DNA from 2 places in the Streptomyces sp. GL_141 genome. Region 1 is predicted to be linked to the other one. Evidence: riboswitches for the same ligand, from Rfam matches in the RefSeq annotation. Region 1 holds a riboswitch; the other holds the start of a gene.
What was found. Region 1 has a riboswitch for glycine ahead of gcvP (aminomethyl-transferring glycine dehydrogenase). Riboswitches for the same ligand answer to the same signal wherever they lie in the genome.

Region 1 (14,105 bases):
TAGGGTCAGGGGGCATCGTTCGACATTTCTACAGTCACAGTGGAGGCCCCCGGGTGGAGGTCCAGGAGACTCGGGTTCAGACTGACCGAATTTTCACCATTCCGAACATCCTGAGCATGGCACGCCTCGCAGGCGTACCCCTGTTCCTGTGGCTGATCCTGGCCGAGCACGACGGCTGGGCTCTTGCCGTCCTCATGCTCAGCGGGATCAGCGACTACCTCGACGGGAAGCTCGCACGGCGATGGAATCAGATCAGCAGCCTCGGCCGGCTGCTGGATCCCGCCGCGGACCGGCTCTACATCCTGTCCACCCTGTTCGGTCTCACGTACCGCGAGATTCTGCCGCTGTGGCTCACCGGGGCGCTGCTCGCGCGTGAGCTGATGCTGCTGGTCATGGTCTGGATCCTGCGCCGGCACGGCTATCCGCCGCCCCAGGTCAACTTCCTCGGCAAGGCCGCGACCTTCAACCTGATGTACGCGTTCCCCTTCCTCCTGGTCAGCACCTGGTCGGGTTGGTTGGCCTGGATGGGGTCAGTTTTCGGATGGGCGTTCGCCGGATGGGGTACAACGCTCTATTGGTGGGCAGGAGTCCTTTACGTGGTGCAAGTCCGCCGGCTCGTGAAGGCGGACGCCACGGCCGATTGAGCTCGCTCGGCGCCTGACTGACGCGGAGGAGTGTTCCAGTCACCGTCCGGGACGGGTGAGATCGGCGATGACGCCGTCTCTCAAGGAGGACTCTTCCGACATGAAGGCCGTCGTGATGGCCGGTGGCGAAGGCACTCGGCTTCGTCCCATGACCTCAAGCATGCCCAAGCCGCTCCTGCCGGTGGCGAACCGGCCGATCATGGAGCACGTGCTCAGGCTGCTCAAGCGGCATGGACTCAGCGAGACCGTGGTCACCGTGCAGTTCCTGGCGTCGCTCGTCAGGAACTATTTCGGTGACGGCGAGGAGCTCGGCATGGAGCTCACCTATGCCAACGAAGAGAAGCCACTCGGTACCGCCGGCAGCGTGAAGAACGCCGAGGAGGCGCTGAAGGACGACACCTTCCTCGTCATCTCCGGCGACGCGCTCACCGACTTCGACCTGACCGACCTGATCCGTTTCCACAAGGAGAAGGGCGGACTCGTCACGGTGTGCCTCACCCGGGTACCGAATCCGCTGGAATTCGGCATCACCATCGTGGACGAGGAAGGCAAGGTCGAGCGTTTCCTGGAGAAGCCGACCTGGGGCCAGGTGTTCTCGGACACCATCAACACCGGCATCTACGTCATGGAGCCGGAGATCTTCGACTACGTGGACGCGGACGTCTCGGTGGACTGGTCCGGCGACGTCTTCCCTCAGCTGATGAAGGAAGGCCGGCCCATCTACGGCTACGTCGCCGAGGGCTACTGGGAGGACGTCGGCACCCACGAGAGCTACGTCAAGGCCCAGGCCGACGTACTCGAGGGCAAGGTCCAGGTCGACATGGACGGCTTCGAGATCTCCCCCGGCGTGTGGATCGCCGAAGGGGCCGAGGTGAGCCCGGACGCGGTGCTGCGCGGACCGCTGTACATCGGGGACTACGCCAAGGTCGAGGCCGGCGTGGAGATCCGCGAGCACACCGTCATCGGATCGAACGTGGTCGTCAAGAGCGGTGCCTTCCTGCACAAGGCCGTCGTGCACGACAACGTGTACATCGGGCCGCACAGCAATCTCCGCGGCTGTGTCATCGGGAAGAACACCGACATCATGCGGGCCGCCCGGATCGAGGACGGGGCCGTCATCGGCGACGAGTGCCTCGTCGGCGAGGAATCGATCATCCAGGGGAACGTGCGGGTCTACCCCTTCAAGACGATCGAGGCGGGCGCCTTCGTCAACACCTCGGTCATCTGGGAGTCCCGGGGGCAGGCACATCTGTTCGGCGCGCGCGGGGTCACCGGGATCCTGAACGTGGAGATCACCCCGGAGCTGGTGGTCCGGCTGGCCGGTGCCTACGCGACGACCCTGAAGAAGGGGGCGACGGTCACCACGGCCCGCGACCACTCCCGAGGTGCGCGAGCGCTCAAGCGGGCCGTGATCTCGGCGCTCCAGGCCAGCGCCATCAACGTCCGGGACCTGGAGAACGTACCGCTGCCCGTGGCGCGGCAGCAGACCGCGCGCGGCAGCGCCGGCGGGATCGTGCTGCGGACCTCGCCGGGAGTGCCGGACTCCGTCGACATCATGTTCCTCGACGAGCGCGGGGCCGACCTCTCCCTCCAGCAGCAGCGCAAGCTCGACCGGGTCTACGCGCGCCAGGAGTACCGGCGGGCGTTCCCCGGAGAGATCGGTGACCTGCAGTTCCCGGGAAGCGTCTTCGACGCCTACACCGGTTCGCTGCTGCGGCGCGTGGACACCACCGGGGTCGCGGACTCCGGGCTCAAGGTGGTCGTGGACGCGTCCAACGGCAGCGCCGGCCTGGTGCTGCCCAGCCTGCTGGGCCGGCTCGGGGTGGACGCCCTCACCGTGAACCCGGGACTCGACGAGTCCCGGCCCACCGAGAGCACCGAGTCCCGGCGGGCGGGGCTGGTGCGGCTCGGGGAGATCGTGGCGTCCTCGCGGGCCGCCTTCGGCGTGCGCTTCGACCCGGTGGGCGAGCGGATCTCCCTCGTGGACGAGCGCGGCCGGATCATCGAGGACGACCGGGCGCTGCTGGTGCTGCTCGACCTGGTGGCCGCGGAGAAGCGCAGCGGCAAGGTGGCGCTGCCGGTGACCACGACCCGGATCGCCGAGCAGGTGGCGGCGTACCACGGGACCCAGGTGGAGTGGACGACTACCTCGCCGGACGATCTGACCCGGGTGGGCCGGGCGGAGAACACCATCTTCGGCGGTGACGGGCGGGGCGGTTTCATCGTCCCGGAGTTCAGCAGCGTCTTCGACGGCTCGGCCGCCTTCGTGCAGTTGATCGGGCTGGTGGCGCGGACACAGCTCACGCTGAGCCAGATCGATGCCCGGATCCCGCGGGCGCACGTGCTCAAGCGGGACGTGCCGACCCCGTGGGCGGTGAAGGGGCTCGTCATGCGGCGGGTCGTGGAGGCGGCCGGGGACCGGCAGGTGGACACCACCGACGGGGTACGGGTCGTGGAGGCCGACGGGCGCTGGGCGCTGGTGCTGCCGGATCCGGCGGAGGCGGTCACCCACCTGTGGGCCGAAGGGCCCGACGACGCGTCCGCGCAGGCGCTGCTGGACGGCTGGGCAGCGGTGGTGGACGGCGCCGGGCACTGAGGGGCCCGTACGGCAGGGCCTAGGCCGGAACGGAACGGCGCGGGGCCGAAGGTCCGGTGGAGCGGGCGGGGCGTAGGCCCCGGCCGGTCCACCGGGCGTCCGCATTCGGTGGGAGCGGCGCCGACATGCGACGATGTGCGGCATGTCGCAGCCGCCCCACAACCGCAGTTCGGCACCTCCCGCGCGGCCGGACGCCTCCATGTCGCTGCTGACGCACGTGATGGACCACTCGCTCGACGAGGGTTACGCGGAGGCCTCGGCCCGGCGTGAGGCCGAGGGCACCTCCGGCCTGCCGCGGACCCTCAAGGCCAAACTGGGTCTCGCCGCAGGGCTCGTGCTCGCCGCCAGTGTCGTCACCCTGGGCGCCGCGCAGGCGCGGGCGACCGCGCCGGTGCTGGCCAAGGAGCGTCACGAGCTCATCGACCGGGTCGAGCGGGCCGACGCACGCGCGGACGGCCTGGAGCGGGACATCGAGCGGCTGCGGGACACCGTCGCCGCCCGGCAGCGCGAGGCCCTCAAGCAGCACGGTGGGGAACAGGGCCAGCTCGTGGCGCTGCTGTCCGGGGCCACCGAGGTGCACGGGCCCGGGATCAAGCTGACGGTGGACGACGCGAAGGGCTCGACGACCGGAGACGGCTCGCAGCCGCGCGAGAGCGCCGGCTTCTCGGACACCGGGCGGCTCCGCGACCGCGATATGCAGAAGATCGTCAACGGACTGTGGCAGTCGGGGGCGGAAGCGATCTCGATCAACGGGCAGCGGCTGACGTCGCTCTCGGCGATCCGGGCCGCGGGTGACGCGATACTGGTCGACAACAGGCCGCTGGTGCCCCCGTACGAAGTACTGGCGATCGGCGACAAGAAGCGCCTCGGGACCGCGTTCCAGGACTCCGCGGACGGCCAGTACCTGCACGTGCTGCAGGAGAACTACGGCATCCGCTACTCCTTGTCCTCCGAGGCCGAGATGCGCCTTCCGGCCGCGTCGAGCCTGACCGTACGTACGGCTACAGCAGCAGAGCAGCAGAAGGGTGCATCGTGATCGCGGTACTGGGCCTCGTGGTCGGAGTGGTGGTCGGACTTCTCGTCCGGCCCGAAGTGCCGGCCGTGGTGGAGCCTTATCTGCCGATCGCCGTGGTCGCGGCGCTGGACGCGGTGTTCGGAGGCCTGCGCGCGATGCTGGACGGCATCTTCGTGGACAAGGTCTTCGTGGTGTCGTTCCTGTCGAACGTGGTTGTGGCGGCGCTGATCGTCTTCCTCGGCGACAAGCTGGGGGTCGGCTCACAGCTGTCCACGGGTGTGGTCGTCGTCCTCGGCATCCGCATCTTCTCCAACGCCGCGGCCATCCGCCGGCACGTGTTCCGGGCGTGAGGCCGATGAGTACGAACGACACCCCGCCCGAGGAGCCCGGGGCCGCGTCCCAGCGGCCGAAGGCGCAGCCTCCGCTGGAGCCGTCGGCCGGGGCCGGGGAGCGGGTTCCGGAGGAGAGCGGAGCCGCGCCCACCGGATACGCGCCGGCCGGGCCGCCGGAGCAGAGCGTCCCCGAGCAGACCGGGCGGCAGCGGCTGGCGGCCGGGTTGTGGCCGCCGCGGGTGAGCCGTGCCCAACTGATCGTCGCGGTGCTGCTGTTCGTCCTGGGGCTCGGTCTGGCCATCCAGGTACGGTCCAACAGTGACTCCAGCGCGCTGCGCGGAGCCCGTCAGGAGGACCTCGTACGGATCCTCGACGAGCTCGACGGCCGGACCAAGCGGCTGGAGGACGAGAAGCAGAAGCTCGAGGACCAGCGCAGGGAGCTGGAGAGCAGCTCCAACCAGGCCGAGGAGGCCCGGAAGCAGACCGTGGAGAAGGAGCGCCAACTCGGGATCCTGGCCGGTACGGTGGCCGCGCAGGGGCCGGGGATCGTGCTGAAGATCACGGACCCCAAGGGCCAGGTGCAGTCGGACAAGCTGCTGGACACCCTTCAGGAGCTGCGGGCGGCCGGGGCCGAGGCGATCCAGATCAACGGGGTGCGGATCGTGGCGGACTCGTACTTCTCGGACGAGGAGGACGGGGTCGCGATCGACGGTAAGAAGATCACACAGCCCTACGAGTTCAAGGTGATCGGCAAGCCGCAGGACCTGGAGCCGGCGCTCAACATTCCCGGTGGCGTCGCCCAGTCGCTGGAGAAGGAGCAGGCCGTCGTCAGCGTCACACGTCCGGCGAAGATCGTTGTGGATGCCTTGCGGGCTGCGAAGCAGCCTGACTACGCTCGGTCGTCATCGTCGTGATGCGGGAGGTGCGGGAGACGGGCTCACGCGGGCGAATGCCTGCGGGGGGTCGACGCACCGAAGTCGCGGTGCGTGGTGGAAACTGTCTGATGGTTACGGACGTTGTAAGTATGTCCGGGTCGGCAGGTGTTGCATTCGGAGTTCGTCCTGCCCCACGGGCGGGTCTGTTTCGGTCAAGGGGAATCGCCCGTGAAGTTGTTTGAGAAGTTGTTCGGCAAGAAGAACCGCGAGGAAAGCGGTGCGGCCAGGCACCGCGCGGGGCATGGAGACGTGGAAGGGCAGGGCGACCGGCCGCTCTTCCGCGACGAGGTCGCCGGAGCGGGTGACATTTCGGGCGCGCACGGCGCGTCGACTGTTGACCCTGCCGGTACCGGACGCATAGGTTTCGGTGAACCATCAACCTCAAGTACGGGTGGAGGGTTTGCCCCCGACCCGTATGCCACCAATGCCTCCGCGGGGCAGCCGCGGCGCGAGGAGCCGTCCATGTCGGCCGAGCAGATTTGCAGCAGGTGCGGGCACCGCAGCGATGCGGCGAGCCGGTTCTGCTCCAACTGCGGGGCGCCGCTGCGGGCGGGTCTGACGCCGGAGCGAGCCTCGGAGACCACGTCCACCATCTCGATCTCGGGCCTGGAGGCCTACGAGGCCGAGGTGTCGGGACAGACGCACGTGTCGTCCTCGCTGTCCCCCGAGGCCCAGGCCGCGGTGGAAGCGCTGCCCCCGGGTTCCGCCCTGCTGATCGTGCGGCGCGGCCCGAACTCCGGCAGCCGGTTCCTCTTGGACGGTGAGCTGACGACGGCCGGCCGGCACCCGCAGAGCGACATCTTCCTGGACGACGTCACCGTCTCCCGGCGCCATGTCGAGTTCCGCAGGAGCCACGACGGTTTCACCGTCGCCGACGTCGGCAGCCTCAACGGCACGTACGTGAACCGTGAACCGATCGACTCCGTCGCCCTGCACAACGGCGACGAGGTGCAGATCGGCAAGTACCGGCTGGTCTTCTACGCGAGCCTGCGGGGGCACTGACCCTTCAAGGGAAGGTCCCATGCTGCGTATCCCGGCAGGCGGTGCCGCCAAGAGCGGCGCCGCCGGTACGGCCTCCTCGGGCGTGCGGCTGGTGAGCATCGGAACGGTGCTCACGATGCTGCGTGACGAGTTCCCCGAAGTCACGATCTCGAAGATCCGTTTCCTGGAGGCGGAGGGGCTCGTCGAGCCCCGGCGCACACCTTCCGGATATCGCAAGTTCAGCACCGACGACGTGGAGCGCCTCGCCCACGTCCTGCGGCTCCAGCGCGACCACTACCTTCCGTTGAAGGTCATCCGCGAGCAGCTCGACGCGCTCGCGCGGGGTGAGCAGATCCGCATCCCGGCGCCCACGGCGCACGGGGAGTCCGTCGACCCCGCGAGCCCCGTCGCCCTCTACGGCGAGGTGGGCCGGGAGCGGCCCACCGTGGCCCGGGTGGGCCGGGCCGAGCTGATCGCCGCCGCGGAGGTGGATGAGGTCCAGCTCGTGGAGTGGGAGTCGTACGGACTCATCGCCGAGGCGCCCGGCGGCGGTTTCGACGCCGAGGCCGTCACCGTGGCCCGTCTGGTGGCCGATCTCGGCCGATTCGGTCTGGAGCCGCGCCACCTGCGGGCGATGAAGGCCGCCGCCGACCGGGAGGCCGGTCTGGTGGAACAGGTGGTATCACCGCTGCGCCGGCACCGCAATCCGCAGACCAGGGCCCATGCGGAGGCCACCATGAAGGAGCTCGCGGGGCTCTCCGTACGGCTGCACGAGGCCCTCGTACAAACTGCTCTCGGGGTCCGGCTGCACTGATTCCCGAGGGGTTTTCGGGCCACTTCGGGCGACTTCGGAGGGGCTTCGGGGCAGGCTTGGGGGAGCCCGACTACCCAAACCTGCCGAGCAGGTCCTAGGGTTGCTGTGTGAACGAGCTCGACGTTGTGGGTGTCCGGGTGGAAATGCCCTCGAACCAACCGATCGTGCTCCTGCGTGAAGTGGGAGGCGACCGGTACCTCCCCATCTGGATCGGACCAGGGGAGGCGACCGCCATTGCCTTCGCGCAGCAGGGCATGGCCCCTGCCCGGCCGCTGACGCACGACCTTTTCAAGGACGTGCTGGAGGCGATCGGCGAGGAGCTCACCGAAGTCCGGATCACGGATCTGCGGGAGGGTGTTTTCTACGCGGAGCTCGTCTTCGCCAGCGGAGTCGAGGTGAGCGCGCGGCCTTCCGATGCCATAGCGCTCGCCCTGCGGACCGGGACGCCGATCTTCGGCAGCGACGGCGTGCTCGACGACGCCGGAATCGCGATCCCGGACGAGCAGGAGGACGAGGTGGAGAAGTTCCGCGAGTTCCTCGACCAGATCTCGCCAGAGGACTTCGGCACCGGCCCGCAGTGAGGCGCAGGTCGCGCCGTCCTCCCGGATATTTCAGCCCATTCGAGTAGCCTTTCCCCGCAATGGGGTACGGGAAACCACTCTCAGGGTGATTATCACTCGGCGTGCCGAGTGTGGCGATCGTTGACGCACCCCTGGTGACTGCCTACCTTCGAGGTGGCAGGTCAAGGACGGAGGGTCGGCGTGAGAGTCACGGGCGACGGTATGACCGGGGGCATCCCCGCACGGAGTGACGGTGGGCCGTACCCGCTGCACGGTGGTGCGGTGAACTCCGCGCGCCGTCAGCCGGAGCCCGCGCCGGTCGGTTCGGTGGGGCAGGTGGGGTCAGTCGAGTCGGTGGGTGGCGAGTCCGCACCCGAGCAGGTCGGATACCGGGGGCCGACGGCGTGTGCCGCGGCCGGCATCACGTACCGGCAGCTCGACTACTGGGCGCGCACGGGGCTGGTGGAGCCCACGGTGCGCCCCGCTTACGGGTCGGGGACGCAGCGGCTGTACAGCTTCCGGGACGTGGTCGTCCTCAAGATCGTGAAGCGCTTCCTGGACACCGGGGTGGCGCTGCAGAACATCCGCACCGCCGTGCAGCACCTGCGCGACCGGGGTTTCTCGGACCTGGAGCGGATGACGCTGATGAGCGACGGCGCCACCGTGTACGAATGCACCTCGCCCGACCAGGTCGTCAGCCTGCTCCAGGGTGGCCAGGGTGTCTTCGGCATCGCCGTGGGCGTGGTCTGGCGCGATGTCGAGAACGCGTTGTCGCAGCTGCACGGGGAGCGCGTGGACACGGGCGAGACGGTGGTCGGGCACAACCCGGCCGATGAGCTGGCCGCCCGGAGGAACCGGGCCGTCTGAGGGGCTTTGCGCCAGTCGTGTGGCCGGCCGGTCGTCTGATCGGCCGGCCTTTCGGCTTTGAGCGGTCCGTCCGGCCCCGGTGGTCCGACCGGCCCCGGCGGTGGGCCGGGGTCGGCGGTGGGCCGGGTTCGGGCCGATTGTCAGTGGTGTAGGGCAGCATCGGAGCTGTGAGAGCCGCGCCGACCATCCTGCACCTGGACATGGACGCCTTCTACGCCTCCGTGGAGCAGGCGTCGAAGCCGAGCCTGCGCGGCAAGGCCGTCATCGTCGGCGGGCTCGGGCCGCGCGGGGTCGTCGCCACCGCCTCCTACGAGGCCAGGCGCTTCGGGGTGCACTCGGCCATGCCGATGGCCCAGGCGAGGCGGCTCTGCCCGAACGGCGCGTGCCTGATTCCGCGCTTCAGTCTGTACCGCGAGGTCAGCGACACGGTCATGGGGATGCTCCGGGAACTGTCCCCCCTCGTGGAGCCGCTGAGCCTGGACGAGGCCTTCGTGGACCTGGAGGCGGGGGGCGTCGCCTTCGACGCGGAGACCGCGCGGGCCGTCGGGGAGCGGCTGAGGGCCGACATCGCCGCCGCGACCGGGCTGAGCGGGTCGGTGGGGCTCGCGGGGTCCAAGATGCTGGCCAAGGTCGCCTCCGAGGAGGCCAAACCGGCCGGGCTGCTGCTCATCGAGGTGGGCACGGAGCGGGCGCACCTCGCACCGATGTCGGTACGGACCCTGCCCGGGGTGGGGCCGGCCACGGGGGAGCACCTGAGGCGGGCCGGGATCACGACCGTGGGGGAGCTGGCGGAGGCCGGTGAGGACGAGCTGGTCCGGATGGTGGGGCGCTCGCACGGGGTCGGGCTGTACCGGATGGCGCTGGGTGTGGACGAGCGGCCGGTGGTCGCCGAACGCGATGCGAAGTCCGTGTCGGTGGAGGACACCTTCGACGTCGACCTGCACGACCGGGTGCGGATCCGCAACGAGGTGCAGCGGCTCGCGGACCGCTGCGTGGAGCGGCTGCGCGGGTCGGGGCACTCGGGGCGGACGATCGTGCTCAAGGTCCGGCGGTACGACTTTTCCACCCTGACCCGCTCCGAGACCCTGCGGGGGCCCACGGACGACCCCGCGGTCGTGCGGGAGGCGGCGGCGCGGCTGCTGGAGGCGGTGGACACCACGGGCGGGGTGCGGCTGCTGGGGGTGGGGGTGACGGGGCTCGCTGACTACACGCAGGAGGACCTCTTCGCTTTCGCCGATGCGATGGCTGCGCGGGCTGGGGCGGGGGTGGGTGGCGGTGGTGCGGCTGGCGCTGCCGCGGGTGCGGATCGTGCCGAGGCGGCCTTGCCGTCTGGCGGGGGTGTGGGGCGACCTGCGGCCGGAGCTGAGGGTCCGGCCCGGGGGCGGGGTGCCGGGCCGGGGCAGGCCGAGGGTGCCGGGCAGGGCGTCCCCGCTGCGGCGGTGCCGGGCGAGCACGCCGGACAGAGCCGGGTCGCCGGGGCGGGCCAGGGGCAGGCGGCTGGGCAGGAGCAGGCTGAGGGCGGCGGGCCGGGGCAGGGGTCCCGGTCGGGGCTGGGGGAGAGCGGCGGGCCGGCTCAGCAGGGCCCTGAGCAGGGGCAGGGCGAGCTGACTGGGCCGGGCAGGGGTTCCGGGGCGGGCCGAGAGGACAGCGCCGGGCAGGGTCAGGGCGACCTGTCGGGGCAGGCGCAGGGCGTTGGGCAGGGCCAGGGTGGCGCGCAGGGGCAGGCGCGGGGCGTTGGGCAGGGTCAGGGCGACCTGTCGGGGCAGGCGCAGGGCGTTGGGCAGGGCCAGGGCGACCTGCAGGGGCAGGGGCAGGGGCAGGGGCAGGGGCAGGGGCAGGGCGTTGGCCAGGGCCAGGGTGACCTGTACGGGCAGGAGCAGGGTGAGGTTGCCGGGCCGGGGCAGGGTTCCGGGGCCGGGCAGGGCCAGGGCGTTGGCCAGGGGCAGGGCGATCTGCACGGGCAGGAGCAGGGCGTTGGGTACGGGCAGGGTGCGGTCGCTGGGCCGGGGCTCGGGGGTTTGGTTGAGCGGCGGTGGGTGGCCGGGAGTGATGTGCGGCATGCGGTGTACGGGCCCGGGTGGGTGCAGGGCAGCGGGGTCGGGCGGGTGACCGTACGGTTCGAGCAGCCCGGATCCGAGCCGGGCCGGGTGCGTACGTTTCTGGTGGACGACCCCGAGCTGGAGCCGTCCGATCCGATGCCGCTGGTCGGGGACCAGGCTGTGGGAGTCGGGGGCTCGACGGCTTCGGAGTGAGTTTGGTTGGGACGTCCTGCCGTTCCGCAGCGCCGCGCTGTCCGGCTGCGGCCGGCAGTGTGCGCCGCGCTCTGGTGCGGCTGGGCGGGGCGAGGTCTGGTGCGGGGGATGGGTGGGAGGGGCCGGGCCCTGCGGGGCTGTCCCCTACCCGCCCTTCCACCGTTCCCCGGGCTCCGCCCGGACCCCTCGCCATGTGCGGTGCCGTTCCCAGGGGCCTGCCCCGGCTCCTCAGGCCGGCCTCCGGACCCCCGGACCCCCGGTCCTCAAGCGCCGGCCCTCGGGCCCCGCCTCCCCGGGCTGGGTTCTGGACCGTCGGTTCTCAAGGGCCGGGGCCTGGCTGGTCGGGCTGGTTTCTGGACCCTTGGTACTCGAGCGCCGCCCCCGGGGCTTGGCTGGTCGGGCCGGGCTCTGGACCCTTGGTTCTCGAGCGTCGGCCCTGGGGCTTGGGTTCTCGGGGCCGGTCCCGGACCTTCGGGTGTCAGGTGTCGGAGGGGCTGGTGGGTGGGCGGGGTCAGGGGGTGTCGGGGGTTTTGTGGCCGAAGTCGTGCTGGAAGTCTGTGGGGAGGGTGAGGTCCAGGCCGTAGTGGTGGTAGAGCTGCAGCTCCTGTTCGGGGGAGAGGTGGCGGCCGACGCCGAAGTCGGGGGCGTCCTTGATGAGGGAGCGTTCGAAGGGCACGCGCAGGGTGTCGCCCACCATCTCGCTGGGCTCCAGCGGGACGAAGGCGTCCCGGCTGAAGAGTCCGGTGCGTACGGCGGCCCATTCCGGGACGCCCGTGGCGTCGTCGAGGTAGACCTCGTCGACGGTGCCGATCTTGGTGCCATTGCGGTCGAACGCCTTGCGGCCGATCAGGCTGCGGGGATCGATGTCGGTCTGCACGGTCCGGTCCCTCCATTGGGGCGCAACTCCTCCGTAATGACTACAAAAGTGCATTTCCGGAGAGGGGGCCACTCGAGGGAGGGCCGCAGATCCTCGCTGGTAGGCTGGGTGACGGCTGTTGACCCTGTGCGGGAGAGTCCTCCGAGTGAGTGAGACGGAGGCGCCGAAGGAGCAAATCCTCCCCGGAATCTCTCAGGCATACGTACCGCACGTGGTGAGGCCACTCTGGAAAGCAGGGGCGGGTACCGGGCGCGCAGTGCCGGTCCCTCTCCTCACCGACGGTGAAAGCCGGTCCTCGTGGGCGATCCCCGCGCGGCCCGGTGAAGCTCTCAGGTTGTGATGACAGAGGGGGAGGCCGTCCGGGTGCCCGCGCCGTGGTGCCCCTCGCAGGTCGTACGACCAGGAGGCCTCCGTACATGACCGCCAACCGCATTTCGCTCTCCCAGCTGGAGCGAGGCATCCCCTTCGAGCAGCGCCACATCGGCCCGGATGCCGAGGCGCAGGCGAAGATGCTCGCCCATGTGGGCTACGGCTCCCTGGACGAGCTCACCGCAGCCGCGGTGCCGGATGTGATCAAGACCACCGCCGCGCTGAACCTGCCCGAGGCGCGGACCGAGGCCGAGGTGCTCGCCGAGCTGCGTGAGCTCGCCGACCGCAACCAGGTCCTTGCTCCGATGATCGGGCTGGGTTACTACGGCACCTTCACGCCGCCGGTGATCCTGCGCAACGTCATGGAGAACCCGGCCTGGTACACGGCGTACACGCCGTACCAGCCGGAGATCTCCCAGGGCCGCCTCGAAGCCCTGCTGAACTTCCAGACCGTCGTCGCCGAGCTGACCGGCCTGCCGACCTCCGGTGCCTCCCTGCTCGACGAGGGCACGGCGGCCGCCGAGGCCATGACCCTGGCCCGCCGCGTGGGCAAGGCCAAGGGCAACGTCTTCCTCATCGACGCCGACGCGCTGCCGCAGACCATCGCGGTGATCGAGACCCGTGCCGAGCCGATCGGCATCGAGGTCGTCGTCGCCGATCTGAGCGAGGGGATTCCGGCCGAGATCGCCGAGCGCGGCGTTTACGGCGTGCTCCTCCAGTACCCGGGTGCTTCCGGCGCCGTGCGGGAGATCAAGCCGGTCATCGAGCAGGCGCACGCGCTCGGCGCCATCGTCGCCGTCTCCGCCGACCTGCTCGCCCTGACGCTGCTGACCTCGCCGGGCGAGCTGGGCGCGGACATCGCCGTCGGCACCACCCAGCGCTTCGGCGTCCCGATGGGCTTCGGCGGACCGCACGCCGGCTACATGGCCGTCCAGGCCAAGCACGCCCGCTCGCTGCCCGGCCGCCTCGTCGGCGTCTCGGTGGACGCGGACGGCAACAAGGCCTACCGCCTGGCGCTGCAGACCCGTGAGCAGCACATCCGCCGCGAGAAGGCCACCAGCAACATCTGCACCGCGCAGGTGCTCCTCGCCGTCATGGCCGGCATGTACGCCGTCTACCACGGCCCGGACGGGCTGCGGACGATCGCCCGCCGCACCCACCGCTACGCCAGCCTGCTGGCCGCGGGCCTGACGGCCGGCGGGGTCGAGGTCGTGCACGGCTCCTACTTCGACACCCTCACCGTCCGGGTTCCGGGCCGGGCCGCCGAGGTCGTGGCCGCCGCCCGCGAGGGTGGCGTGAACCTCTTCCAGGTCGACGCCGACCTCGTCTCCATGGCCTGTGACGAGACGACCCTGCGCGCCACCGTCGAAGCCGTCTGGGCCGCCTTCGGCGTCACGGCGGACATCGAGGCGCTGGACGCGAGCACCGCCGAGGCGCTGCCCGAGGGCCTGCTGCGCTCGGACGAGTACCTGACGCACCCGGTCTTCCACCAGCACCGCTCCGAGACCGCGATGCTGCGCTACCTGCGCAAGCTCTCGGACAAGGACTACGCGCTGGACCGCGGCATGATCCCGCTGGGCTCCTGCACCATGAAGCTCAACGCGACCACCGAAATGGAGTCGGTCACCTGGCCCGAATTCGGCCAGTTGCACCCCTTCGCCCCGGTCGAGCAGGCCGAGGGGTACCTCACGCTCATCACCGAGCTGGAGGAACGTCTCTGCGAGGTCACCGGCTACGACAAGGTCTCCATTCAGCCGAACGCCGGCTCCCAGGGTGAACTCGCCGGCCTGCTGGCCGTCCGCGCCTACCACCGGGCGAACGGCAACGAGCAGCGCACCGTCTGCCTGATCCCGTCCTCCGCGC
Region 2 (14,105 bases), 4.7 Mb from region 1:
TTGACCACCTGGGCCTGGATGGAGACGTCCAGGGCCGAGACCGGCTCGTCGGCCACGACGAGCTTCGGCTTCAGGGCCAGGGCGCGGGCGATGCCGATGCGCTGGCGCTGACCGCCGGAGAACTCGTGCGGGTAGCGGTTGTAGTGCTCCGGGTTGAGGCCCACCAGGGAGAGGAGGCGCTGGACCTCCGCCTTCAGGCCGCCCTCGGGCTCGACGCCCTGGAGCTTGAACGGGGCGCTGACGATGGTGCCCACCGTGTGGCGCGGGTTCAGCGAGCCGTAGGGGTCCTGGAAGATCATCTGCACGTCGCGGCGCATCGGGCGCATGCCGGCCACGCTCAGGTGCGTGATGTCCTTGCCCTCGAACTCGACCTTTCCACCGGTCGGTTCGAGCAGCCGGGTGATCAGCCGGCCCATGGTGGACTTGCCGCAGCCGGACTCGCCGACGATGCCGAGGGTCTCACCGGGGTAGACGTCGAAGTCGATGCCGTCGACGGCCTTCACGGCCCCGACCTGGCGGCGCAGCAGCCCCTTGGAGATGGGGAAGTGCTTGACCAGTCCGGTCACCCTGAGCAGCGGCTCCGGGGAGGCCACAGCCTGGGCCGGGACGGTGACCGTGGCGGCCTTCTCGTTCGCGCTTTCGTTGGGCACAGTCATGTCGGTCACAGCTTCGGCGCAATCTCTTCGGTCCAGATCCGGTCCCGCTGCTCCGGGGAGAGGTGACAGGCGGCCCAGTGCCGGCCGGCGCCCTCCGCGGCGGTGTCGACCAGGGACAGCTCGGGCCGTACGGTCCGCGTGACCTCGCCCTTGGGCAGGTCGGCGTACGGGCACCGGGGGTTGAAGGCGCAGCCGCTCGGGATGTTGATCAGGCTGGGCGGCGAGCCCTTGACCGGGATGAGCCGCTCGGTCTGCTCCCGGTCGATGCGCGGCATCGAGCCGAGCAGGCCCCAGGTGTAGGGGTGACGGGGCTCGTAGAACACCTTCTCCGCGCTGCCGCGCTCCACGCACCGGCCGCCGTACATCACGAGGAGGTCGTCGGCCATCTCGGCGACCACGCCGAGGTCGTGCGTGATCATGATGACCGCGGAGCCGAACTCCTTCTGCAGGTCCCGGATCAGGTCGAGGATCTGCGCCTGGACGGTGACGTCGAGGGCGGTGGTGGGCTCGTCCGCGATGAGCAGTTCGGGGTTGTTGACCAGCGCCATCGCGATCATCGCGCGCTGGCGCATGCCGCCGGAGAACTCGTGCGGGTAGCTGTCGACCCGCTTGTGCGGCTCGGGGATGCCCACGCGGTCGAGGAGCTCGACGGCCCGCTTGCGGGCGGTCTTCTTGTCGACCTTGTTGTGGACCCGGTAGGCCTCCGCGATCTGCTTGCCCACGGTGAAGTAGGGGTGCATCGCCGACAGCGGGTCCTGGAAGATCATCGCGATCTCCCGGCCGCGCAGCTTGCGGACCTCTTCCTCGGGGCTGGACAGCAGTTCCTTGCCGTCGAGCCAGATCTCGCCGGAGATCCGGGCCCGCTGGCGGCCGTACTGACCGACCCGGTGCAGGCCCATGATGCCCAGCGAGGTCACCGATTTGCCGGAGCCGGACTCGCCGACGATGCCGAGGGTCTTGCCCTTCTCCAGCGTGAAGGAGAGTCCGTCCACGGACTTGACCAGGCCGTCTTCCGTGGGGAAGTGCACCTTGAGGTCGCGTACGTCGAGGAACGCGGTGCCGGGCGCGCCGGAGGCGACGGGCTCGTGCGGTGCGCCCGTCACGGCGGGCGTCGTCGAATCGGTCATGACAGCCTCACTCGGGGGTCGATCACCGCGTACAAGAGGTCGACGACGAGGTTGGCCGCGACGACGAAGAAGGCGGAGATCAAGGTGATGCCGAGAATGACCGGCAGGTCGTGCTCGCTGATGGCGCGGACGGCGCTGTAGCCGAGGCCGTGCAGCGAGAAGGTGTATTCGGTGAGGACCGCGCCGCCCATCAGCGCGCCCAGGTCGAGGCCCAGGACGGTCAGGATCGGCGTCATGGTCGAGCGCATCGCGTGCTTGCCGATGACGACGGGTTCCGTCAGCCCCTTGGCGCGTGCGGTGCGGATGTAGTCCTCGTTGAGCACTTCCAGCATGGTCGCGCGGGTGAGTCGCGCGTACATGGCCGCGTAGAGGAAGGCGAGCGAGACCCACGGCAGGACCATGCCGTTGAACCAGGCTCCCGGATCCTCGGCGAAGGTCTTCTCCGGCCGCCCGAACCAGCCGAGCTGGTCGGAGAAGAGGGCGATGGCGAGCATGCCCGTGAAGTAGATCGGGAGGGAGACGCCGGCGAGGGCGAGGCCCATCGCCGAACGGTCCAGGACCGTACCGCGCTTGAGGGCGGAGATGACGCCGGCGGCGACACCGCCGATCACCCAGAGCACGACGGCACCGGCGGCGAGCGAGAGGGTGACGGGCAGCCAGTCGGTCAGCAGCGGCCACACCTCCTGCTCGCTCTTGAAGGAGTATCCGAAGCAGGGCGCGGCGCAGTGCGTGACGTCGTTGCCGTTGGCGTACGTACGACCCGCCACCAGCCCGACGACGAACTTGCCGAACTGGACGAGGATCGGGTCGGCGAGACCCATCTTCTGCCGGATGCCTTCGATGGCGGCGGGGTCGGACTGCTTGCCGACGAAGTACAGGGCCGGGTCCGTCCCGATCATCTTCGGGAAGAGGAAGAAGATTCCGAAGGTCACCAGCGAGATGACCAACAGCATGACGATGACGGCGAAGATCCGCCGGATGAGATATGCAAGCACTGCGCTCGGCCTGGCCGCGGCCCGGGGACGCCCTCTTCTGGAGAGCGCCCCCGAGCCGCCGCCGCGGCCATCACCTGCCCTTCGTGCCTAGCGGGTGTGGCACTGGAACTGAATCGGACGGTCGGTCTACTGGACGCCGAGCGAGGCGTAGTCGTAGCGGCCGTTGTACGCGTCGGAGGTGTAGACGTTGGTCAGACGGCTGCTGCGCCAGTTGATCGTCTTGTCGTAGACGAAGGGCAGGTAGACCGCGGCCTCGGAGACCTTCTGGTTCATCTGCTTGTAGATGTCGCCGGCCTTGTTGGGGTCGGTCTCCGCGATGGCGTCGTCGAACAGCTTGTTGATCGCCGGGTCGTTGAGCTCGGAGAAGTTGTTGTTGCCGCTCTGCAGGATGAAGCGGCCGTCGACCAGCGGCTGGGAGAAGCCCTGTCCGGTCGGGAAGTCGGCGCCCCAGCCCATGATGATGATGCCGTAGCCCTTCTCCTTGACCACCTTCGGCGAACCGATGATGCCGGAGGTCTGGGCGCCGTCGAACTGGTCGACGTCGGCCTCGATGCCGACCTGCTTCAGGGCGTTCTGCAGGGAGACGGCCGTGGCGACCTCGACCGGCTTGTTGTTGCGGACCGCGATGGTCGTCTTGAAGCCGGTCTCCTTGCCACAGGCCTTCAGGGCGGCCTTGGCCTTCTCGACGTCGGGCTTGCCGTCGTTCGTCAGGACACCGTACGGGTCGTACTTGCCGTCGGCGCCCTTGATGCCGAGCGGGAGCATGTTGGGGGCGATGTCGCCACCGGCCTGCGGGCCGCCGCGGGCGGTCTGCAGGGACTTGTGGTCGGCCGCGTAGATGACGGCCTTGCGGCACTCGATGTTGTCGAACGGCGCGACGGTCTGCGGCATCACGGCGTACCGGATGAAGCCGGTCTGGCCGTTGTCCAGGTTGTCCTTGTGGTCCTTCAGCGCGGTGGCGCGGGCCGCCTGGCCGATGCCGGTCGCGTTGATGTCCAGGTCGAACTCACCGTTCATCAGGCGCTTGTCCATGTCGTCCGCGTTCGCCATGAACGTGACCGAGATGGAGTCCGGGAGCGCCTTGCGGATGGTGTCCGACTCGGCCTTCCAGGCGGTGTTGCGCGAGAGCTTCATGCTCTTGTTGGGCTCGTACGAGTCGATCTTGTACGGGCCGTTGGAGAAGGGCTTGAGGCCGTACTTGGCCGCGGTGTCCTTCTCCTGCTTGACCGGGCTGGCGGCCGGCATGGCCAGCATCTGCTCGAAGTCGCCGTTGGGCGCGGGGAGCTTGAAGATGACGGTCTTGGCGTCCGGGGTCTCGATCGCCTTGAGGCCGAGCTTGTCCGGGCTGGGGTCCTTGTACGGGCCCGGGTACTCGGTCTTCGGGTCGAGGACCTGCATCAGGTAGACCGGGCCGCCGGAGATGACGTCCTGGGCCCAGGTGCGCTCGATGCCGTACTTCACGTCCTGGGCGGTGACGGGGGTGCCGTCCTCCCAGGTCACGTTGTCCTTGAGGGTGTACTTGTAGGTCTTGCCGCCGTCGCTGATCTCCGCGTTGGCGGTGGCCAGGTCGGGGACGAGCTCGGTGCTCTTGGAGCCCGGCTCCGCCTTGAAGCTGACGAGCTGGCGGGCGTAGTAGCGGGAGAAGTCCCACATGAAGCCGTAGTAACCGCGCTGCGGGTCCCACGAGTCGGCTTCCTGCGTACCGACGAACTTCAGCTCGCCGCCCGTCTTGGTGGAGGCGTTGGCAACCTTGCCGATGGCGGCGTTGAAGCCGCCCGCGGCGGCCGGCTTCTCGTCCTTCGGCTTGCCGTCGTCGCCGCCACAGGCGGTCGCGGCCAGCATCGTCGCGAGCACGACGGCCGTGCCGGCTACAAGCCTGCGCTTGGACATGCGATGGGTAGTCACGATGCTCGCAACCCTCCGTTGTGATTCCGGTTCGAAGCCGGGTTCCGGTGTGCCCTGCGGTTCTGACCTACGGGTGCCCTGCGGGATGACCTGCGGGGACGGCTAACGGGAGCCCTTCGGGTCGAGGGCGTCGCGGACGCCGTCGCCGAAGAGGTTGAAGGCCAGCACGGTGATGAAGATCGCCATGCCGGGGAAGATCATGAAGAGCGGATCGTCCTCATAGGTCCGCACGGCCGTCGAGAGGGTCTCGCCCCAGGACGGTGTGGGCGGCTTGACGCCGACGCCCAGGAAGCTGAGCGCGGCCTCGGTCAGCACGTTGGTGGGGATCATCAGCGTCGCGTAGACGGTGATCGGCGCGACCAGGTTCGGCAGCAGCTCCCGGAAGAGGATGTACATCCGGCCCGCGCCCAGGCTCCGCGCGGCTTCGACGTACTCCCGTTCGCGCAGCGACAGGGTCTGTCCGCGGACGATGCGGCCGATGTAGGGCCAGCCGAAGAAGCCGATCACCAGGACCAGTACGGCGATCCGCAGGCCCGACCCCTCGAAGCCCCAGAGCTTGCCGGGGACGACCGAGATCAGCGCGATGATGAAGAGCAGCTGCGGGAAGGCGAGCAGCAGGTCCATGACCCGGCTGATCGCCGCGTCGACCCAGCCGCCGAAGTAGCCGGCGACGATGCCGAAGAAGGTGCCCATCGAGACCGCCACGAAGGCGGACAGGAAGGCGACCAGCAGCGAGATGCGGGCGCCGTAGACGATGCGGCTGAACACGTCGCGGCCGTTGACCGGCTCGACGCCCAGCAGGAAGTCGCTGCTCATGCCGCCGTTGGGACCGGCGGGCAGGCCCAGCAACGGGTCCAGCAGGTCTTCGTGCAGCTCCTCCGGGGGGTGGCCGAACGCGCTGACGATCAGCGGCGCGAACAGTGCGACGAGGATCAGCAGGAGCACGACGAAACCGCCGGCCAGCGCGACCTTGTCGCGCTTGAGCCGCATCCAGGCGATGCGGCCGGGCGAGCGGCCTTCGATGGCCTTGGCGGGGACGTCGGCTACGGACACGGGTGCGGGTGTCTCCGCGCTCATGTCGTGCAGTGGTGCCGTCATCGTGGTGGGGACCCCTCTCGGCCGACGGGTGGGCCGGCCCATGCCCGCCGCTGTGGCGGCGTTGGTGCGGAGTGGCGCTCGGAGTGCGAGGTACTGGTGCGCGGATTTCCTGCGGCGGGACAGCCTTTGGAGGACTGACCCGCTCTTGGGTGGGGAGTCTTCATCGGGCGCTCGATCAGCCGCCAGACCCGCAGGTGAATGGATGCGCAACCGTGATCTGAGGGTCGAGTTCCCGTTATCCGGACTTCGCTGTCACCTGAGCGGAGCAAGACATCCTGTTCGGTACGGAATCGGACATGGCGCCCAACTCGGCGTACTAGCGCGCCTATTGGGCGTACATCAACGTCGAAATCAGGACAACGCAAAGGCCGCACGGAACGACTGTTCCGTGCGGCCTCGGGTGGCTAAATGCCGATGTCTCAGTAGGCGGGCGCCTGTCCCTCGCGGTCGTAGAAGGGCCTGGTCTGGGCCCGCAGCCACATCGCCACGGGATCGTGTTCGTCCGCGAGCGCGACCGTGCACACGGGCACTCCCTCGGGGACCGCGCCGACCGACTGGCGCATCATCTCCCGTACGGATTCCAGCGCGTGCGCGGAGGCGTCGTACAGGTCGAGCCCGACGGCGAGGTACGGGGACCCCAGCGCGGGCTGCACCCAGGCGCGGCGCAGCGAGCGCACGGCGGGCGTGCGGTGCGCGTGCTGCGTGAGCAGCCCGTAGAACTGCGGCAGCTCGATGGCGGGCTCGGACAGCCGCAGCGGGCCGGCCGGCATCCGGTCCAGCCCGGTGGCGATCCGGCGCAGGTCGGCCCAGGGCAGGCCGACGCCGCCGCCCTGGGCGTGCGGGTTGAGCCACAGCCCCCAGCGGTCGGGGTACAGGGCGCGGGCGATGTCCCGGCCGGTGACCACCTCGTACCCGCGGTTCCAGCCGCTGGCGGCCAGCTCCTGCGGGGAGGTCACGCAGGGCGCGTACCCGAGGCCATCGACCTCCATGCCGCCGTACTGGGCCTCCGGGGAGCCGGGCTGCCCCTGCCAGAGGAGCATCCAGAGCCGTCCCTCGGCCAGGGCGTGCAGGAGAGACTCGTAGCTCTCGTAGCGCCCCGGAGTCACCTGGCGCAGCATGTGCTCGACCTGCCCGACCGCGGCCGTGCCTGACGCACTCACCCGGTACCCCTCTTCGTCTGTTCGTCCGCCCGTCGTCCACGCGTGTCGGCCACCAGCTTAAGCGTCACTACGGCAGGTAGAAGGGGCGTACGCGCTCACGTATGTAGTCGACGACCGGGTCTTCGGCCGCGTCGAGCAGGATCAACTGCACCGGCCAGGGCGGTGGTACGCGGGTCAGGGCGCGGCCCAGCGCGTCCATCGGGGCGTTTCGCATGCCGGGCTCCCATCCCACCAGGTGGACGCCGATGTACAGCTCCGGCGAGCCGCCCTCGACGCTGGCGAGGCAGCGGTGCGCGGCCGCGACGACTCCGGTGGCCCGGAACTCCTCCGCGGCGGCGGCCAGGAACTCGACCGGGTCCTCCTGCCAGTCGGGCTCGTAGAGCCGGACCCGGCCGCCGGTGGCGGGGCCGTCGAGCGGGCTGCGGCCGGTGCGGCAGAGCTCCGCGACGGCCGGCGGGGGCAGGGGCACGCCGACGGATCCCTCGGGGTTGACCGCGAGGCCGAGTTGCGGGGGCAGGCCCCGGGCGAAGTCCACGGCGGGGGCGACGGCGAAGTCCATGGCGGGTCCGGCGCAGGCGCGGAACTGCTCCTCGGAGCTGTAGACGGGCACGTACGCGGCGCCGTCGATCTCCATGGTGGGCAGGCTCAGGCTGTTCACCCCGCCGGGCAGCGGGATCCACAGGTGGCTCCGCCCGAGGACCTCGAGGATCCGCCCCCCGGCGTCCGCCTGTCCGAGCGCCGCCCCGAGCACCTGCTCCAGCTCGTTACCCGGCCACATGTACGTCTCCGCTCGCTTGCCCTTGGTCTCGACCCGAGATTAACGGGCGCCCGCGACACCCGGGCCGGGGGCCGCCCGCCCGCCGCTAGAGGAAGCCGATCGACGTCAGCCGGGACGCCGCCGGGCGGTCCAGCAGGGTCACCGACGCGCAGCCGGCCGGCGGCCGGCCCGCCTCGGCCTCGCGCAGCAGCCGGGCCACCGCGCCCCGGTGCCGGGCGAAGGCGTACGCCGAGACGCCCCGGCCCCGCGCGGCCTGCCCGGCCCGGGCCTCCTCGGGGGTGGTGTCCAGCAGCACCAGGTGCAGCGCGCGGCCGCGCCGCCGGGCCGCCGAGGCCAGCAGCGCCCGGACCCAGCTCTGCGTACCGCAGTCGTGCACGACGGCCGGGGCCCCGGAGCGGAGCACCCGCCACAGGCCCCAGTAGTGCGCGATGCGGACCGCCGGCCGGTACACCGCGTAGGGCAGGGCGGCCGGCATCCGGCGCTCCCACCGCTCGCGGGCGTCCTGGGAGTCGATGCCGCCGCCCTCCGCGGCCCGCTTGATCAGGGTGCTCTTGCCGCCGCCGGGCAGTCCGGAGACCACCACGACGTCCCCGGCGGCGAAGCGCAGCCGTCGCGGGCCCTCGGCCCCGCGCAGGTCCCGTACCGCTCCGGGCTCCCCCGTCGCCCCGGCCGCCGCCGGATCCCGTACGACGCCGCGCTGCGACGGCACGCCGTCCACCGCACCGTCGACAGCCGCGGTGTTCGTCGCCGCCAGTACTCCGAATCTCCGCACCGTGTTCGCCTCCCCCGCGCCGGGTCACCTGGACCCGTTCCCCCTGAGTGTAAAGAGACGGTAATCCGGGGCATCCGGTTCCGCTCCGCTTACGGACCCCCTCCCCCATTCGGCCGCACCTCGTGCAATGATGTGCGCCATCTGGACACCTAACTGCATACCGGCCGCTTGAATCCGCGCGGGAGAGTCCCGGCACGCCGCAAGGCGGTGCCCGGGCGCCGAAGGAGCAAGTACCTCCCTTGAATCTCTCAGGCCCCGTACCGCGTGGATGAGGCAGATCTGAAAAGCGAGCCGCGCCACCGCCCGTAAGGGCTCCGGCGACGGCTCCACCCAAGGTGCAAGTCGAAGGCCTTCCCCTGGAAGCGGGGAACTCTCGGCGAACCTCTCAGGTTCCGATGACAGATGGGGAGGAACTCCTCCTCGTCATGTCATGCCCTGGGACCCGGGAGCCACACCCATGAGCACTGCCCCCCGCCTGACCGCCCTCGATGCGCTGCACCGCTCGCTCGGTGCGACCATGACCGATTTCGCGGGCTGGGACATGCCCCTGCGGTACGCCAGCGAGCGCGACGAGCACAACGCCGTCCGCACCAAGGCCGGTCTGTTCGACCTCTCCCACATGGGCGAGATCACCCTGACCGGCCCGGAGGCCGTCAAGGTCCTGGACTACGCGCTGGTCGGCAACATCTCCACCGTCGGCGTCGGCCGCGCCCGCTACACGCACATCTGTCAGGAAGACGGCGGCATCGTCGACGACCTGATCGTCTACCGCCTCGGCGAGACCGAGTACATGGTCGTCGCGAACGCCTCCAACGCCCAGGTCGTCCTGGACGCGATCACCGAGCGCGCCGCCGGCTTCGACGCCGAGGTCCGCGACGACCGCGACGCGTACGCGCTGCTCGCGGTGCAGGGTCCGGAGTCCCCCGGGATCCTCGCTTCCCTCACCGACGCCGACCTGGACGGGCTGAAGTACTACGCCGGCCTGCCCGGCACGGTCGCCGGGGTGCCCGCGCTCATCGCGCGCACCGGCTACACCGGTGAGGACGGCTTCGAGCTGTTCGTCGCCCCCGAGCACGCCGTGGAGCTGTGGCAGGCGCTGACCAAGGCGGGCGAGGGCGTCGGCCTGGTCCCGGCCGGCCTGTCCTGCCGCGACACCCTGCGCCTGGAAGCGGGCATGCCGCTGTACGGGCACGAGCTGACCACCTCCCTCACCCCGTTCGACGCGGGTCTGGGCCGGGTCGTGAAGTTCGAGAAGGAGGGCGACTTCGTCGGCCGCGCCGCCCTGGAGGCCGCCGCCGAGCGCGCCGCCTCCAACCCGCCGCGCAAGCTGGTCGGCCTGATCGCCGAGGGCCGCCGCGTTCCGCGCGCGGGCTTCTCCGTGACCTTCGACGGCCAGGTCGTCGGCGAGGTCACCTCGGGCGCCCCGTCCCCGACGCTGGGCAAGCCGATCGCGATGGCGTACGTCGACGCGGCGCACGCCGCGCCCGGCACCTCCGGCGTCGGCGTGGACATTCGCGGTACGCATGAGGCGTACGAGGTCGTGGCCCTGCCGTTCTACAAGCGGCAGAAGTAGCCCCGCACCGCACCGCGTCGCACCACCGGTCGGCGCGTCGCGCCGGTCCGCAGGACCACCGTTCGTATCCACTCCCCCGCATCCAGGAGAATCAGGTCATGAGCAACCCCCAGCAGCTGCGTTTCAGCAAGGAGCACGAGTGGCTGTCGGACGCCGTCGACGGCGTCTCGACGGTCGGCATCACGGAGTTCGCGGCCAACGCGCTCGGTGACGTCGTCTACGCCCAGCTTCCCGAGGTGGGTGACACGGTGACCGCGGGCGAGACCTGCGGCGAGCTGGAGTCGACCAAGTCGGTCAGCGACCTGTACTCCCCCGTCACCGGCGAGATCGTCGAGTCCAACCAGGACGTCATCGACGACCCGGCGCTGGTGAACTCGGCTCCGTTCGAGGGTGGCTGGCTCTTCAAGGTGCGCGTCACGGAGGAGCCGGCCGACCTGCTCTCCGTCGACGAGTACGCCAAGCTCACCGCCGGCAACTGACCCAGGGAACCCTGATGTCTGTACTGAACACTCCCCTCCACGAGCTCGACCCGGACGTCGCCGCCGCCGTCGACGCCGAACTCGTGCGCCAGCAGTCCACCCTGGAAATGATCGCGTCGGAGAACTTCGCTCCGGTCGCCGTCATGGAGGCCCAGGGCTCGGTCCTGACCAACAAGTACGCCGAGGGCTACCCCGGCCGCCGCTACTACGGCGGCTGTGAGCACGTCGACGTGGTCGAGCAGATCGCGATCGACCGCATCAAGGCGCTCTTCGGCGCCGAGGCCGCGAACGTGCAGCCCCACTCGGGCGCGCAGGCCAACGCGGCCGCGATGTTCGCGCTGATCAAGCCGGGCGACACGATCATGGGCCTGAACCTGGCCCACGGCGGTCACCTGACCCACGGCATGAAGATCAACTTCTCCGGCAAGCTCTACAACGTGGTCCCGTACCACGTCGACGAGACCGGCGAGGTCGACATGGCCGAGGTCGAGCGCCTCGCCAAGGAGTCCAAGCCGCAGCTGATCGTCGCGGGCTGGTCCGCCTACCCGCGCCAGCTGGACTTCGCCGCCTTCCGCCGCATCGCGGACGAGGTCGGCGCGTACCTGATGGTCGACATGGCGCACTTCGCCGGTCTGGTCGCCGCGGGCCTGCACCCGAACCCGGTGCCGCACGCCCACGTCGTGACCACCACCACGCACAAGACCCTCGGCGGTCCGCGCGGCGGTGTCATCCTGTCGACGCAGGAGCTGGCCAAGAAGATCAACTCCGCGGTCTTCCCGGGTCAGCAGGGCGGCCCGCTGGAGCACGTGATCGCGGCCAAGGCCGTCTCCTTCCTCGTGGCGGCCTCGCCCGAGTTCAAGGAGCGCCAGGAGCGCACCCTGGAGGGTGCGAAGATCCTCGCCGCCCGCCTGGTCCAGGACGACGTCAAGGCCGTGGGCGTGGACGTCCTCACCGGCGGCACCGACGTGCACCTGGTCCTGGTCGACCTGCGCAACTCCGAGCTGGACGGCCAGCAGGCCGAGGACCGCCTCCACGAGGTCGGCATCACGGTCAACCGCAACGCCATCCCGAACGACCCGCGGCCGCCGATGGTCACCTCGGGTCTGCGGATCGGTACGCCGGCGCTGGCCACCCGCGGTTTCGACGCCGAGGCCTTCACCGAGGTCGCCGAGATCATCGCGCAGGCGCTGAAGCCCGCCTACGACGCCGAGGACCTGAAGGCGCGCGTCTCCGCGCTCGCCGCGAAGTTCCCGCTGTACCCGTCGCTCTAGGCACCGGCTTGGGAGGGCCCGGTCTTGTTGTGCACAGGGCCGGGCCCCTTTCATGACCAAAGCCCCAGGCGGATGCGACCTATTGCCGCTGAATCATCCAATAAATGGCAAATAGGCTCCGAATAAGGAACGACCGCACCCCTGGCAGGACGGACAGCACACCCCATGGACATGAGCGCAGCGAACAAGAAGGGACTCAGTCTCTTCGCCCTGATCATGATCGGGCTCGGCTCGATCTTCGGATCGGGCTGGCTCTTCGGGGCGGGCCAGGCGGCCGCCGTCGCGGGACCCGCGGCGATCGTCGCCTGGGTCATCGGTGCCGTCTTCATCGGCATGATCGCCATGTCCTACGCGGAGGTGGGCGCCGCCTACCCGCTGCCCGGCTCGATGGCCCGCTTCGGCACCATCTCGCACGGGCCGGTGCTGGGCTTCATCACCGGCTGGGCGGTCTGGATCGCCATCGCCGCGCTGATCCCGATCGAGTCCATCGCGGGCACGCAGTACATGTCCTCCTGGAACTTCGGCTGGGCCAAGGGCCTGGTCGAGAACGGCGGCCTGACCACCTCCGGCATGGCGATGGCGCTGTTCCTGACCGTGGCGCTGTGGCTGGCCTGCTACTGGTCGGTCGCGCTGCTCGCCAAGGCGAACAACCTGCTCACCCTGGTCAAGTTCGCCATCCCGGTGCTCGCCGTGATCGCCCTGATCGCCTCCGGCTTCCACACGGGCAACTTCACCGACCACGGCGGCTTCGCGCCCAACGGCTGGTCCGCGGTCATGACGGCCGTCACCACCTCCGGCGTGGTCTTCGCCTTCAACGGCTTCCAGGCCGTCGTCAACCTCGGCGGCGCCGCCAAGAACCCCGGCCGCGCCATTCCGCTGGCCCTGGTGGGCGCGCTCTCCCTCGGCCTGGTCATCTACCTGGCCCTGCAGATCGCCTTCATCGGCGGCGTCCCGCCGGAGAAGCTGGCCGAGGCCGGCGGCTGGAGCGGCATCAACTTCTCCTCGCCGTTCGCCGACCTCGCCAAGATGCTGATGCTGCACTGGGTCGTCACGATGCTCCAGTTCGGCGCCTTCATCTCCCCGTCCGGCGCCAACATCGGCAACGTGGCCTCGGCCTCGTACATGGCGCAGAACCTCGCGGACACCGGCTTCTTCCCGAAGAAGATCCGCGAGGTCCACCCGAAGTACGGCACCGCGCGTCCCGCGATGTGGCTGAACCTCGGCTTCTCGATCCTGCTGCTGGTCACCGTCGGCCACAGCTGGGAGGCCCTGGCCAGCGTGGTCTCGGCCGCGATGGTGGTCTCGTACCTGATCGGCCCGATCGCGGTCGGCGTCTTCCGCAAGACCAAGCCCGAGCTGCCGCGCCCCTTCCGGCTCCCGGCGGCCCGGATCCTCTGCCCGATCACCTTCGCCTTCGCCGCCTGCGCCCTGTACTGGTCCAAGTGGCCGGACACCGGCAAGGTGGTGCTGCTCACCCTGGTCGCCGCCCCGATCGCGGCCGTCGTGCTCAAGCGCAAGGGCGAGAAGAACCTGGCCAAGCAGTTCGCACCGGCCTGGTGGATGATCGTCTTCCTGCTGTGGCTGGGCACCCTGTCCGCGCTCGGCAGCAAGGAATTCGGCGGCCACGGGATCATCCCCGGCGGCGTGGACATCGCCCTGGTGGGCCTCTCGGCCCTGGGCTTCTACTTCTGGGCCGTACGGTCCGGGGTCAAGGCCCACTACGCGGGCCTGCCGGGCCCCGACCCGGTCCTGGACGCCCCCGCCGGGGACGCCGACCCGGCAGACGCACCGGAGCGCGAACTGACCCACGCCTGAGCGCCCCCCTCCCGACCCGTCCGGCGGCCGAGCCGTTCACCTCACCGCGTTAAGCTCGGCTGCCGGACAAAATCCGCAGATCGCCCCGATCGACCCGATCAGCCTTGATCGAACCGATCACCCCTCCTGCCCACGCTTCCCACCCACGAGCAGACATAGGAGTCCGCAACCGTGGCCATCTCCGTCTTCGATCTCTTCTCCATCGGCATCGGTCCCTCTTCCTCCCACACCGTCGGACCGATGCGCGCCGCGCGCATGTTCGTGACCCGGCTCAAGAAGGACGGCGTCCTCGCCCAGACCGCCTCGGTCCGCGCCGAGCTCTTCGGCTCCCTCGGAGCCACCGGGCACGGCCACGGCACCCCCAAGGCGGTGCTGCTGGGCCTGGAGGGCCACTCGCCCCGCACCGTGAACGTGGAGACCGCCGACGCCGAGGTCGAGCGCATCCGCCAGACGGGCCGCCTGCGCCTGCTGGGCAC

Region 2: another riboswitch for glycine. It lies ahead of gcvT (glycine cleavage system aminomethyltransferase GcvT); the one in region 1 lies ahead of gcvP (aminomethyl-transferring glycine dehydrogenase).

The regions. Positions count from the first base shown of each region.
Region 1 covers NZ_CM174402.1:7,190,652-7,204,756, forward strand. Annotated here, with positions in the region: gene clsA (cardiolipin synthase ClsA) at 54-644, shown strand; gene AC3IX6_RS32070 (sugar phosphate nucleotidyltransferase) at 745-3,240, shown strand; gene AC3IX6_RS32075 (DUF881 domain-containing protein) at 3,374-4,276, shown strand; gene AC3IX6_RS32080 (small basic family protein) at 4,273-4,605, shown strand; gene AC3IX6_RS32085 (DUF881 domain-containing protein) at 4,611-5,501, shown strand; gene AC3IX6_RS32090 (FHA domain-containing protein) at 5,985-6,524, shown strand; gene ftsR (transcriptional regulator FtsR) at 6,544-7,317, shown strand; gene AC3IX6_RS32100 (bifunctional nuclease family protein) at 7,425-7,898, shown strand; gene AC3IX6_RS32105 (MerR family transcriptional regulator) at 8,079-8,744, shown strand; gene AC3IX6_RS32110 (DNA polymerase IV) at 8,912-10,996, shown strand; gene AC3IX6_RS32115 (PRC-barrel domain-containing protein) at 11,508-11,873, opposite strand; glycine riboswitch at 11,993-12,091, shown strand; gene gcvP (aminomethyl-transferring glycine dehydrogenase) at 12,290-14,105, shown strand, end outside.
Region 2 covers NZ_CM174402.1:2,488,245-2,502,349, forward strand. Annotated here, with positions in the region: gene AC3IX6_RS10420 (ABC transporter ATP-binding protein) at 1-656, opposite strand, end outside; gene AC3IX6_RS10425 (ABC transporter ATP-binding protein) at 662-1,783, opposite strand; gene AC3IX6_RS10430 (ABC transporter permease) at 1,780-2,778, opposite strand; gene AC3IX6_RS10435 (ABC transporter substrate-binding protein) at 2,905-4,683, opposite strand; gene AC3IX6_RS10440 (ABC transporter permease) at 4,786-5,781, opposite strand; gene AC3IX6_RS10445 (enhanced serine sensitivity protein SseB C-terminal domain-containing protein) at 6,201-6,941, opposite strand; gene AC3IX6_RS10450 (enhanced serine sensitivity protein SseB) at 7,009-7,719, opposite strand; gene AC3IX6_RS10455 (AAA family ATPase) at 7,805-8,491, opposite strand; glycine riboswitch at 8,661-8,764, shown strand; gene gcvT (glycine cleavage system aminomethyltransferase GcvT) at 8,949-10,064, shown strand; gene gcvH (glycine cleavage system protein GcvH) at 10,163-10,543, shown strand; gene glyA (serine hydroxymethyltransferase) at 10,558-11,814, shown strand; gene AC3IX6_RS10475 (APC family permease) at 11,980-13,629, shown strand; gene AC3IX6_RS10480 (L-serine ammonia-lyase) at 13,801-14,105, shown strand, end outside.